One region of the Nonomuraea marmarensis genome, then DNA from elsewhere that is predicted to be linked to it. Evidence: riboswitches for the same ligand, from Rfam matches in the RefSeq annotation. Region 1 holds a riboswitch; the other holds the start of a gene.
What was found. A riboswitch is a leader RNA that binds a small molecule or an ion and turns the genes downstream of it on or off. The one in region 1 is predicted to bind glycine.
Positions count from the first base shown of each region.

Region 2: it holds a riboswitch for glycine, as region 1 does, so the genes downstream of both, gcvP (aminomethyl-transferring glycine dehydrogenase) here and gcvT (glycine cleavage system aminomethyltransferase GcvT) in region 1, are expected to answer to the same signal.

Region 1 covers NZ_JBICRM010000003.1:384,126-390,170, reverse strand. The annotation lists gene ACFLIM_RS07305 (aldehyde dehydrogenase family protein) at 1-854, shown strand, start outside; gene ACFLIM_RS07300 (3-oxoacyl-ACP reductase) at 859-1,623, shown strand; gene ACFLIM_RS07295 (gamma-glutamyl-gamma-aminobutyrate hydrolase family protein) at 1,637-2,326, shown strand; gene ACFLIM_RS07290 (hypothetical protein) at 2,421-3,248, opposite strand; glycine riboswitch at 3,343-3,440, shown strand; glycine riboswitch at 3,441-3,537, shown strand; gene gcvT (glycine cleavage system aminomethyltransferase GcvT) at 3,572-4,657, shown strand; gene gcvH (glycine cleavage system protein GcvH) at 4,654-5,043, shown strand; gene ACFLIM_RS07275 (L-serine ammonia-lyase) at 5,098-6,045, shown strand, end outside.
Region 2 covers NZ_JBICRM010000020.1:54,298-60,342, forward strand. The annotation lists gene ftsR (transcriptional regulator FtsR) at 1-323, shown strand, start outside; gene ACFLIM_RS29315 (bifunctional nuclease family protein) at 456-926, shown strand; gene ACFLIM_RS29320 (MerR family transcriptional regulator) at 1,074-1,694, shown strand; glycine riboswitch at 1,717-1,814, shown strand; glycine riboswitch at 1,815-1,927, shown strand; gene gcvP (aminomethyl-transferring glycine dehydrogenase) at 1,982-4,819, shown strand; gene ACFLIM_RS29330 (hypothetical protein) at 4,937-5,533, shown strand; gene ACFLIM_RS29335 (tetratricopeptide repeat protein) at 5,593-6,045, shown strand, end outside.

The sequences.
Region 1 (6,045 bases):
CCGAGCTGGCCCTGGCGGCGGGCCTCCCCGAGGGGGTGCTCCAGGTGCTGCCTGGGGTAGGGGAGGTCGCGGGGGCCCGGCTGGTCGAGCATCCGGACGTGGCCAAGATCGTGTTCACCGGCTCGACCGAGGTCGGCAAGGAGATCGCCGCCAAGGCGGCGCGGCAGGTCAAGCGCGTCACGCTGGAACTAGGCGGCAAATCCGCAAATATCATCTTTGCGGACTCAGACCTGGAAAAGGCGGCAAAAACTGCGCCTTATGCCGTTTTCGACAACGCGGGGCAGGACTGCTGCGCCCGGTCCAGGATTCTCGTCCAGGCCGCCGCGTACGACGAGTTCATGGCCCTGCTCGCCCCCGCCGTACAGAACGTCGTGGTCGGCGACCCGCGCGACGAGAGCACCGAGATGGGCCCGCTGATCAGCGCCGAGCACCTCGACCGGGTGCGCGGCTTCGTCCACGGCACCCCCTACCTGCAGGGATCCTGCCCGCAGGGCAAGGGCTACTGGTTCCCGCCGACCGTGCTGACCCCGGACGTCACGGACCGGACGTTCACCGAGGAGATCTTCGGCCCGGTGGTGTCGGTGGTCCGGTTCGAGGACGAGGCGGAGGCCGTGCGGATCGCCAACGACACCCCCTACGGCCTCAGCGGCTCCATCTGGACCCGCGACGTCGGGCGGGCGCTGCGCGTGGCCAGGGCGGTCGAGTCGGGCGCCCTGTCGGTGAACTCGCACTCCTCCGTCCGCTACTGGACCCCGTTCGGCGGCTTCAAGCAGTCCGGCCTCGGCAGGGAGCTCGGCCCGGACGCCCTGGCGGCGTTCACCGAGACCAAGAACGTCTTCATCTCATCGGAGTAGTTACATGCAGCGTTTGCAGGACCGCGTAGCCGTCATCACCGGCGCGGGCAGCGGCATCGGACTGGCCACGGCCCGCCGGTTCGCCGACGAGGGCGCCAAGGTGGTGTGCGTGGACGTCGACGAGGAGGCCGGCGCCAAGGCCGCGGGCGAGGTCGGCGGGATCTTCGTCAGGGCCGACGTGACCAGCGAGGACGACGTCGTCAGGATGTTCGGGACGGCGTTCGAGACCTATGGCGGCGTGGACATCGCGTTCAACAACGCCGGCATCTCGCCGCCCGACGACGACTCGATCCTGGAGACCGGCATCGACGCCTGGCGCCGCGTCCAGGAGGTGAACCTGACCAGCGTCTACCTGTGCTGCAAACACGCCATCCCGTACATGCGGCGCCAGGGCAAGGGCTCGATCATCAACACGGCGTCGTTCGTGGCGGTGATGGGCTCGGCCACGTCGCAGATCTCGTACACGGCGTCCAAGGGCGGCGTGCTGGCGATGTCGCGCGAGCTGGGCGTGCAGTTCGCCAGGGAGGGCATCAGGGTGAACGCGCTGTGCCCGGGCCCGGTGAACACGCCACTGCTGCAGGAGCTGTTCGCCAAGGACCCGGAACGGGCGCAGCGGCGGCTGGTGCACATTCCGGTGGGCCGCTTCGCCGAGGCCTCCGAGATCGCGGCCGCGGTGGCGTTCCTGGCCAGCGACGACGCGTCGTTCATCACGGGCAGCGAGTTCCTGGTGGACGGCGGCATCTCCGGCGCCTACGTCACCCCGCTCTAGGAGGCACAACGTCGTGCGGCGTCCCGTCATCGGCATCACGTCCTACGTCGAGCCCGCGAAGTTCACGGTGTGGGAGCTGCGCGTCGCGCTGCTCCCGTACATGTACGTGGAACAGGTCGTACGCGCCGGCGGCCAGCCCGTCGTGCTGCCCCCGGCCGGCGATCCCGCGCAGGTCGTCAGCCGCCTGGACGGCCTCATCCTGGCCGGGGGCGGCGACATCGACCCGGCGAGGTACGGCGAGCCGCCGCACGACCGCACCGGCTATATCCGGAAATTTCGGGATGAGGCAGAGTTTGCCCTATTGACCGAGGCCCTCGACGCGGGCCTGCCGTTCCTCGGCATCTGCCGCGGCCTCCAGGTCCTGAACGTCGCCCTCGGCGGCACCCTCCACCAGCACCTCCCCGACGTGGTCGGGCACGCGGGGCACTCCCCCGAGCCCGGCCGCTTCGGTCCCCTCCCGATCATCGCCAAGCCCGGCACCCGCCTGGCCAAGGCCCTGGGCACGGACCCGGTGACGGTCCCGCACTACCACCACCAGGCCATCGACCGCCTCGCCCCGGGCCTCACGGCCACCGCCACCGCCGACGACGGCACGATCGAGGCGGTGGAGCCGGACTCGGGTGCCTTCACGATGGCGGTGCAGTGGCACCCGGAGGCGGCCGAGGACTGTGCCCTCTTCGAGGCCCTCGTGGCGGCCTGCTGAGGACGAACGGCACGCACGGCTCGGCCAGCGGCGCCGGTCACCGGACCGGCTCGACCAGCGGGCACTCAACCGGCCGACTCGACCAGGCGTACCCTCAGCCGACCGGCTTGAGCATGCCGTCGAGCGCGATGGCCCCCCCGCCGTACTTCTCGTCCAGCCTGCGGCGCAGGTCGTCGGTGGCCAGCCAGACCACCGCGTTCACCCGGTTCGCGATCTCGTCGGGCGACGTCGAGACCATGCCGCCGGCCAGCTCGGCCTCGATCGCCCGCTGGATCCGGTGCAGCTCGGTCTCGGTGCGCTGGGCGCCGGTCAGGCACAGCGCACCGCCCCACACCTCCCGGATCCACGCCTCCCGGCCCGACAGGTCGCCGGTGAACCTCAGGTTGAGCACGTAACGCCGCGCATCGAGTTCCTCCTCCTTGGCCGGGTCGGGCTGCGGCCCGAGCCGGTCGATCCACGTGCCGGCGAACTCCTCGGCCGTCCTGGCCCGCTCCATCGCCTCCTTCATGGTCCGCTCCGTCGTCTTCGCGGGATCGATCGGCCGCCAGCCGCCCTCGGGCTCGGGACACGGGCTCGCGAACCTGTCCTCGGCCTCCGGATCCGCCCGGGCGGGCTCGCCCGGCGGCTCCGTCAGGGTCAGCCGGGCGCCGTCCCAGGTGCCGACCACCCGGTACGACCCCCACTTCACGCCCCTCACCGACTCATGCGCCACCTTGCTCCAGTCCCAACCCACGACGTCGGGGCCGCCACACTGCGGCGGGAGCGACTGGGCGACCATCGAGCACAGCTGGGGGCCATGCCCGCCACCTTCGAGCACCGTCAGGCTGGCCTGGTACCGAGGCGGCGCGGCGGCCTCCTGGGCTCCGCAGGACGCGAGGGTCAGGGCGGCGACCAGACCGAGAGCCGCTGTTCGCCGATTCATACCCCTTGGACGTCACCGTCCCCGAGGCGGTTCACAAGAGATCAGAACGCGACAACACCCCCATCACGGCACTAGGCTTGACGGACATCACCGGCGAAACCGTGCGGGAGAGCACCCTGACAGCCGGTCAGGGTCCCTGAAGGAGCAAGCCCTCCCCGCAAACCTCTCAAGGCAAAGGACCGCGCGGCCGAGGTGACCTCTGGAAAGCAGGCCTGCGGGGCCTCGCCGAAGGTGAAAGTCCGGCAAAACTCGGGCGAAGCTCTCAGGCATCGATGACAGAGGGGGAGGATGCTGGCATCCAATCCTGTCCTGAGGTGCGACAAATGTCCCGACCTACACCGCTACGAGACGTTCACGAGAGCCTCGGCGCCACGCTCACCGACTTCGCGGGGTGGCTCATGCCCCTCCGGTACGGGAGCGAGTCCGCGGAGCACAAGGCCGTTCGCGAGGCGGCCGGGTTGTTCGACCTCTCGCACATGGGTGAGATCTTCCTGACCGGGCCGCAGGCCGGACAGGCGCTCGACTACGCGCTGGTCGGCCACCTGTCGGCACTCACGCCCGGGCGGGCCAGGTACACCATGATCGTGAACGAGCGCGGCGGGGTGCTCGACGACCTCATCGTCTACCGGCTCGGGGACGAGGAGTTCATGGTCGTGGCAAACGCCTCAAACTACGAAAAAGTCGCGGATGAGCTGAAAAATCGTGCTAAAGCGTATGACGTGGTGGTCGAGGATCGGTCGGACCAGTACGCGCTGATCGCCGTACAGGGGCCTCGCTCCCAGGAGATCCTCGCCACGCTCACCGACGCCGACCTCGACGGGCTCAAGTACTACGCGGGCCTGCCGGGGCTGGTCGACGGCCGGCAGGCGCTCATCGCACGTACCGGCTACACCGGGGAGGACGGGTTCGAGCTGTTCGTCGCCAACCAGGACGCGGTGCCGCTGTGGCACGCGCTCATGGCGGCGGGCGAGCCGCACGGACTCAAGCCCGCCGGCCTGTCCAGCCGCGACACGCTCAGGCTGGAGGCGGGCATGCCGCTGTACGGCAACGAGCTCAGCGTCGAGCTGACCCCGTTCGACGCGGGACTGGGCAGGGTGGTGAAATTCGACAAGCCGGGCGACTTCGTCGGCAGGTCGGCGCTCGAGGCGGTCAAAGACGACCCGCCCCGGCGCCGGCTCGTCGGCCTGGTCGCGCGGACCCGCCGGGTGCCGCGCCACGGTTACCCGGTCACCAAAGACGGCGCCGTCGTCGGCGAGGTCACCAGCGGTGCGCCCTCCCAGACTCTGGGCAGGCCCATCGCGATGGCCTACGTGGACACCGGCGCCGATGCAGGCCTGGCTGTGGACATCCGGGGCAGCCATGAACCTATGGACCTGGTAGAGCTGCCCTTTTACAGGAGGAACAAGTGAGCAAGATCCCTGACGACCTGAGCTACACCAAGGAGCACGAGTGGGTGGCCGGACTCGACGACGGCCTGACCGTGACCGTGGGCATCACGGCCTTCGCCGCCGACTCCCTTGGTGACGTCGTCTACGTGCAGCTCCCCGAGGTCGGTTCGACTGTCGAAGCGGGCGACTCCATCGGCGAGGTGGAGTCGACCAAGTCGGTGAGCGACATCTACACGCCGGTCGGCGGCGAGGTCGTCGAGGTGAACCAGGCCGTCGTGGACGACCCTGGCCTGGCCAACAGCGACCCGTACGGCGAGGGCTGGATGTTCAGGGTGCGTACGGAAGGCGCGGCCGAGGACCTGCTCACCGCCGAGGAGTACACGGCGCTCACCTCAGGCGAGTCCTGACCCATCCGCCGGGGCCCCATCCGGGCCCCGGCCTTTCATGAAGGGCGCACATCAATGGCGATCAGCGTCTTCGATCTCTTCAAGATAGGCATCGGCCCGTCGAGCTCCCACACGGGAGGCCCGATGGCGGCCGCGCACAAGTTCGCCCGCGGGCTGCACGAGGACGGCCTCCTGCCGCGCGTGGCCCGCGTCGAGGCGATCCTGTACGGCTCGCTCGGCCTGACCGGCAAGGGCCACGGCAGCGACAAGGCGGTCCTGCTCGGCCTGTCCGGCGAGAAGCCCGAGCTGGTCGACGTGGACTCCGTCGAAGGCCGCGTAGCCGAGATGCGTACCTCAGGCAAGATCAAACTGTACGGTACGCACGAGATCCCCTTCGTCGTGGGCCAGGACCTCGTCTTCGAACGCAAGATCTCCCTCCCCGAGCACCCGAACGGCATGCGCTTCACCGCGTACTCCGCCGACGGCTCGGAGCTCAGGCAGAAGGTCTACTTCTCGGTCGGCGGCGGCTTCGTCGTGGACGAGAACGCCACCGGCGCCGACCGCATCAAGCCGGACGACACCGTCCTCCCCTACCCCTTCACCACCGGGGAGGAGCTGCTCAAGCACTGCTCGAACACGGGCCTGTCGATCTCCGCCCTCATGCTGGAGAACGAGAAGGCGTTCGGCCGCACCGAGGCGGAGATCCGCGCGGGGATCCTGCACCTCTGGCAGGTCATGTCCGAATGCGTGCGCCGCGGCATCTCCAAGGAAGGCGTCCTGCCCGGCGGCCTCAAGGTCAAGCGCCGCGCCAACCAGCTGCACCGCCGCCTGCAGTCGGAGCCGGCGGAGAAGGACCCGCTGCAGGCGATGGACTGGGTGACGTTGTTCGCGCTGGCGGTCAACGAGGAGAACGCCGCGGGCGGCCGCATCGTCACCGCCCCCACCAACGGCGCCGCCGGGATCATCCCCGCCGTCCTGACGTACTACACCCGCTTCGTCCCGCACGCGGACGACGAGGGCGTG
Region 2 (6,045 bases), on a different contig from region 1:
ACGAGGAGACGCTCGACGAGCTAGAGGACTACGGCCTGCTCGCCGCGGTGGCCCGGCGCTACGACGAGGAGGCGCTCAACGTGGCGCGCAGCGTCGGCGCCCTGGCCCGCTTCGGCCTGCACGCCCGCCATCTGCGCGCGGTCAAGGCGGCGGCCGAACGCGAGTGCGGCCTGGTCGAGCAGACCGTCGCCCCCATACTCAAACGGCGCGCCCCCGGCGCCATCGGCGAGGCCGACGAGGTCGCCAGGGAGATTTCCACCCTCCTGCTCGACCTGCACGCATCCCTTGTGCGTACGGGCGTCCGGTCCGTCCTGGGGCGCTGAGACCGTAGCGAGCTGGGAGGGGAGGGCACATTCCAGGCCCGCTGGGTGTTACGTTGAAATGCAGAAGCCAGTCAGCAGAAGCGACGACCAAATAGCTGTGCCGGGTGACCGGTCAGGAATACGGAGCAGCCCGTGTTGCAGATGGAGGTCGTGGGCGTTCGTGTAGAAATGCCCACAAATCAGCCGATCGTCTTGCTCAAGGAGGCACACGGGGAGCGGTTCCTGCCGATATGGATTGGCATGACCGAGGCGACGGCCATCGCGCTGGCCCAGGCTGAGGAGCCGCCGCCGCGACCGCTCACCCACGACCTCTTCCGAGACGTGCTGAGCGCCCTGGGCGTCGGCCTGCGGGCGGTCAACATCGTCGCCCTGCGCGATGGCATCTTCTTCGCCGACCTGGTCTTCTCCAATGGGGTGGAGGTGAGCGCGCGGCCCTCCGACTCGATCGCGCTCGCCCTGCGCACCGGGGCGCGCATCTTCGCCAGCGAGGAGGTCGTCCAGGAGGCCGGGGTGATCATCCCGGACGACCAGGAGGACGAGGTGGAGAAGTTCAGGGAGTTCCTTGACACGATCACTCCCGAAGACTTCGGCAGGGCGGGGTAGGTATTTCGGTGCATTTACGCTTCACGACGCGCCGAGCCGGATCGTTGACTGGGCATGGTCACGGTCCTACGGTGCAAGTGAAACCCGTGGTCGCCCTTTACGAACCCCCAGATCAGGCCGCGGGATGAGAGAAAGCCGGAGGTCCGCGTGGCGGTCAGCAGCGGCGAGGGAAAGACGGCCGGCCAGGAAGATCCGGTGCGGCGTGAGAGCGCGCGGCAGCGTGCCGGGGAGCAGGGTCTGCTCTTCGACGAGCAGCCGGCGGCGCTGCCGGGCGACATCGGATACCGCGGGCCGACGGCCTGTGCGGCGGCCGGCATCACCTACAGGCAGCTCGACTACTGGGCGCGCACCGGCCTCGTGGAGCCCACGATAAGAGCCGCGCAGGGCTCGGGCTCCCAGCGGCTCTACAGCTTCCGCGACATCCTGGTGCTCAAAGTCGTCAAGCGGCTCCTCGACACCGGGGTGTCGCTGCAGCAGATCCGCACCGCCGTGCAGCATCTGCGTGACCGCGGGGTGGCCGACCTCGCGCAGATCACGCTCATGAGCGACGGCGTCAGCGTCTACGAGTGCACCTCGGCCGACGAGGTGATCGACCTGCTCCAGGGCGGCCAGGGCGTGTTCGGCATCGCGCTCGGCCGGGTCTGGCGCGAGGTCGAGGGCTCACTCGCGGAGCTGCCGGGGGAAAGAGCGGCGGTCGAGGACACCGTCCCGGCCGACCACCCCGCTGACGAGCTAGCCCGGCGGCGACGAGCGCGCCGCATAGTCTAGTAATCTAGGACAGCAAGGCTGACGACCCCGTGCGGGAGAGTCTCCGGACCCCAGGTCCCGGAGCGCCGAAGGAGCAACCCTCCCCGGAATCTCTCAGGCATCCTGTACCGCTCGGGCGAGGCAACTCTGGAAAGCAGGCGCGCCCGCCAGGTGTGCCTCACCGACGGTGCAAGCCCCTGTCCCGGGGTGAAGCTCTCAGGTCGCGATGAGCTCGCGCTGACAGAGGGGGAGATCCGGCACTCGTCCGCGCCCTGGCGCCGGTCTCCATAGCCTCGGGAGGCATCTCCATGACCGATCTGTCCGTTCCGCCGTTCTCCTCCAGGCATATCGGGCCATCGGCGTCCGAGCAGCAGCGCATGCTGGAGGCCGTGGGCTTCGAGTCCGTGGCGGACCTGGTGGCCGTGGCCGTTCCCGAGGCCATCAGGGCCAAGGACCGGCTCAAGCTGCCCGCCGCCGCAGGCGAGGCCGAGGCCATCGCCGAGCTGCGCGCCCTCGCCGGGCGCAACCGGGTGCTCACCTCGATGATCGGGCTGGGCTACCACGACACCGTCACGCCCGCCGTCATCCGCCGCAGCCTGCTGGAGAACCCGGGCTGGTACACCGCCTACACCCCGTACCAGCCGGAGATCTCGCAGGGCCGCCTCGAGGCGCTGCTGAACTTCCAGACGGTCGTCTCCGACCTGACGGGCCTGCCCGTCGCGGGCGCGTCCCTGCTCGACGAGGCGACGGCCGCCGCCGAGGCGATGACGCTGGCCCGGCGCGCGGGCAAGTCCAAGAGCAGTGTGTTCGTGGTCGACGCCGACACCCTGCCGCAGACCAAGGCCGTGCTCGCCACCCGGGCCGAGCCGCTCGGGATCACGCTGGTGGAGGACTCCCTGGGGGGCGGGCTGCCCGAGTGCTTCGGCGTGCTCGTCCAGTACCCGGGCGCTTCCGGGCGGCTGCGCGACTTCCGTGCCGTGGCCGCCGCCGCGCACGAGGCGGGCGCGCTCGTCGTGGCCGCCGCCGACCTGCTGGCCCTGACCCTCGTGGCCGCTCCTGGCGAGCTGGGGGCCGACATCGCGATCGGGTCCTCGCAGCGGTTCGGGGTGCCGTTCGGGTTCGGCGGGCCGCACGCCGCGTACATGTCCGTACGCGAGGGGTTGCAGCGGCAGCTCCCCGGACGCCTGGTGGGCGTGTCGGTGGACGCCGACGGCGACCCCGCCTACCGGCTGGCCTTGCAGACCCGCGAGCAGCACATCCGCCGCGAGAAGGCCACCAGCAACATCTGCACCGCCCAGGTCCTGCTCGCCGTCATCGCCGGCATGTACGCCGTCTACCACGGCCCCGAGGGGCTGCGCGGGATCGCCCACCGGGTGCACCGGCACGCCGTGGCCCTCGCGGGCGGGCTGCGCGAGGCGGGGCTCGAGGTCGTGCACCGCGAGTTCTTCGACACCGTGCTCGTACGCGTGCCCGGCCGGGCCGCCTCCGTGGTCGCCGCCGCCGTCGAGCAGGGCGTCAACCTGTGGCAGGTCGACAATGACCACGTGTCGATCTCGTGCGACGAGAAGACCGGGGCCGCCGAGGTGACCAAGGTGTGGGCCGCGTTCGGCGTCGACGGCACAGGCGACGGCACAGACGTGGGCCTGGACGCCGACGCGCTGCCCGCCGCGCTGCTGCGCGAGTCGGCGTACCTGACGCACCCGGTCTTCCACAGCCACCATTCCGAGACCGCGATGCTGCGTTACCTGCGCAAGCTGCAGGACAAGGACATCGCGCTCGACCGTTCGATGATCCCGCTCGGCTCCTGCACGATGAAGCTCAACGCGACCACCGAGATGGAGCCGATCAGCTGGCCCGAGTTCGCCGCGATCCACCCGTACGCGCCCGCCGACCAGGCCGAGGGCTACCTGGAGCTGATCGGCACGCTGGAGGGCTGGCTGGCCGAGGTGACCGGTTACGACGCCGTCTCGATCCAGCCGAACGCGGGCTCGCAGGGCGAGTTCGCCGGGCTGCTGGCCATCCGCGCCTACCACCGCGCCAACGGCGAGAGCGGGCGCGACGTCTGCCTCATCCCGTCCTCCGCCCACGGCACGAACGCGGCCAGCGCCGTCATGGCCGGCATGCGGGTCGTGGTCGTGGCCTGCGACTCCGACGGCAACGTGGACCTGGCCGACCTCGACGCCAAGATCGACAAGCACCGTGACGCGCTGGCCGCGATCATGGTGACGTACCCGTCGACGCACGGCGTCTACGAGGAGACGATCATCGAGGTGTGCGCCAAGGTGCACGACGCGGGCGGCCAGGTCTACGTGGACGGGGCCAACCTGAACGCGCTGGTCGGGCTGGCCAAGCCGGGCGAGTTCGGGGCCGACGTGTCCCACCTCAACCTGCACAAGACGTTCTGCATCCCGCACGGGGGCGGCGGCCCCGGCGTCGGCCCGGTGGCGGTGCGCGGCCACCTGGCGGCCTATCTGCCCGGGCACCCGCTGCACAACGGCACGCCGGTCGGGCCCGTCTCGGCGGCGCCCTACGGGTCCGCGGGGATCCTGCCGATCTCGTGGGCGTACATCAGGATGATGGGCTCCGACGGGCTCACCGCCGCCACCGAGCAGGCCATCCTGTCGGCGAACTACCTGGCGCGGCGGCTCGCCCCGCACTTCCCCGTGCTCTACACAGGGCGGGGCGGGCTGGTGGCGCACGAGTGCATCGTGGACCTGCGGCAGATCACCAAGGAGACCGGCGTCACCGTGGACGACGTGGCCAAGCGGCTCATCGACTACGGCTTCCACGCACCCACCATGTCGTTCCCCGTGGCGGGCACGTTGATGATCGAGCCGACCGAGAGCGAAGACCTCGGGGAGCTCGACCGGTTCGTGGACGCGATGGTCGCCATCCGAGGGGAGATCTCCAAGGTGGCGTCCGGGGACTACGACAGGACGGACAACCCGCTGCGGAACGCGCCGCACACGGCCGAGTCGGTCACCGCGGACGAGTGGCGGCACCCGTACTCGCGGTCCGAGGCGGCCTATCCGCTGCCGTCGTTGCGTGACGGGAAATACTGGGTGCCGGTGCGGCGCATCGACCAGGCCTACGGGGACCGCAACCTGGTGTGCTCGTGCCCGCCGCTGGAGGCCTACGAGGATTAGTTCGCTCTGCGGGCGTGTGTCCTCGTCGCTTCGCGTACGAGGACTGACCCCTGGCGGGGGCGCTGAGCCGCGCGGAGTAGCGTGGGATCATCGAGTGGGTCATCGGGGAGGCCGGTGATGCGCGGTGGCGTGCTGGGCGACCTCGTCAAGGGCCAGGTGTGCCTGTTCGCCGGGCTGAGCGTGTGCTTGGTCATCATGCCCGGTTGCCTGTCGTTCAACTGCGGGATGAGCGATTTCGGGGTGCACTGGGGCACGGCGGTGCCGTACGCGTTCGGGTTCCTCGGCGCGGCCCTCTTCACCAGGAGAGGGCTGCGGGCGGCGGCGCCCCTGTTGCCCGCGCCGCGGTTCGTGCGGGTGGCGGGGGACTCGTTCGCGTTGCTGCTGGTCGGGATCCTGCTGACGCCCTACACCTTGGCCGACGCCGTGCATTGGGTTCACAGGTCGTTCGGGGCGGCGTTGTTCCTGTACGAGATGGTGCTGGCGGTGCGGCTGCTGGCGTGGGGGTTCGGCGGGTTGTTGTCGGTCGTCGTCCAGGTGGTGGGCGGGGTGACGTCCGGCGTCTCCGTCGTGCTGGCGGAGGGGCCGCTGGTGGTGGGGCAGGCGGTGTTCCAGCTCGCGTTCGGGGTGACCATCATCAGGATGGCGCGGCTACTGCCCCGCCAGGGGCCCGAACCGGGCGAAACGAGCACCGGCCAGTCCTTCAGCGTCAACTGAGCAGACATGATCGCCCGAAGTCGTTAGGCTCGGTGCGACCGTCGCCACAAGGAGCTCCCTTGACGTTCTCAGAGCTGGAGACCCCGCCCCTCGACGCCGCCCGCCGCCTGGCCGAACGCGGTGACCTCGACGGCGCCGCCGCCATCCTCAGCGAGCTCGCCGCCGATCCGGAAGGACCCGACAGGGCTCAGGCCGCCGTCGGGCTCGCCGTGGTGCTGGAGGAGCGCGGCGACGTCGAAGCGGCTCGGGCCGCCGCCAGGACCGCGCTGGCCACCGGGCACCCCGAATACGCCGCCCAGGCCGCCTGCCATCTGGCGCAGGGCTTCGAGCGGGAGGGGCGGGCCGAGCAGGCCAGGGCCGCCTGGCAGGCCGTGCTGGGGGTCGGCACGCCCGCGTACGTGCCGCTGGCCCATCTCGCGCTGGCCCGGCTGGCCATGGAAGCGGAGGATCCGGACGGGGCAGCCAAGGAGCTGCGGGCCGCCATGGCGGCCGGAGACGACCGGCTCGGGGCG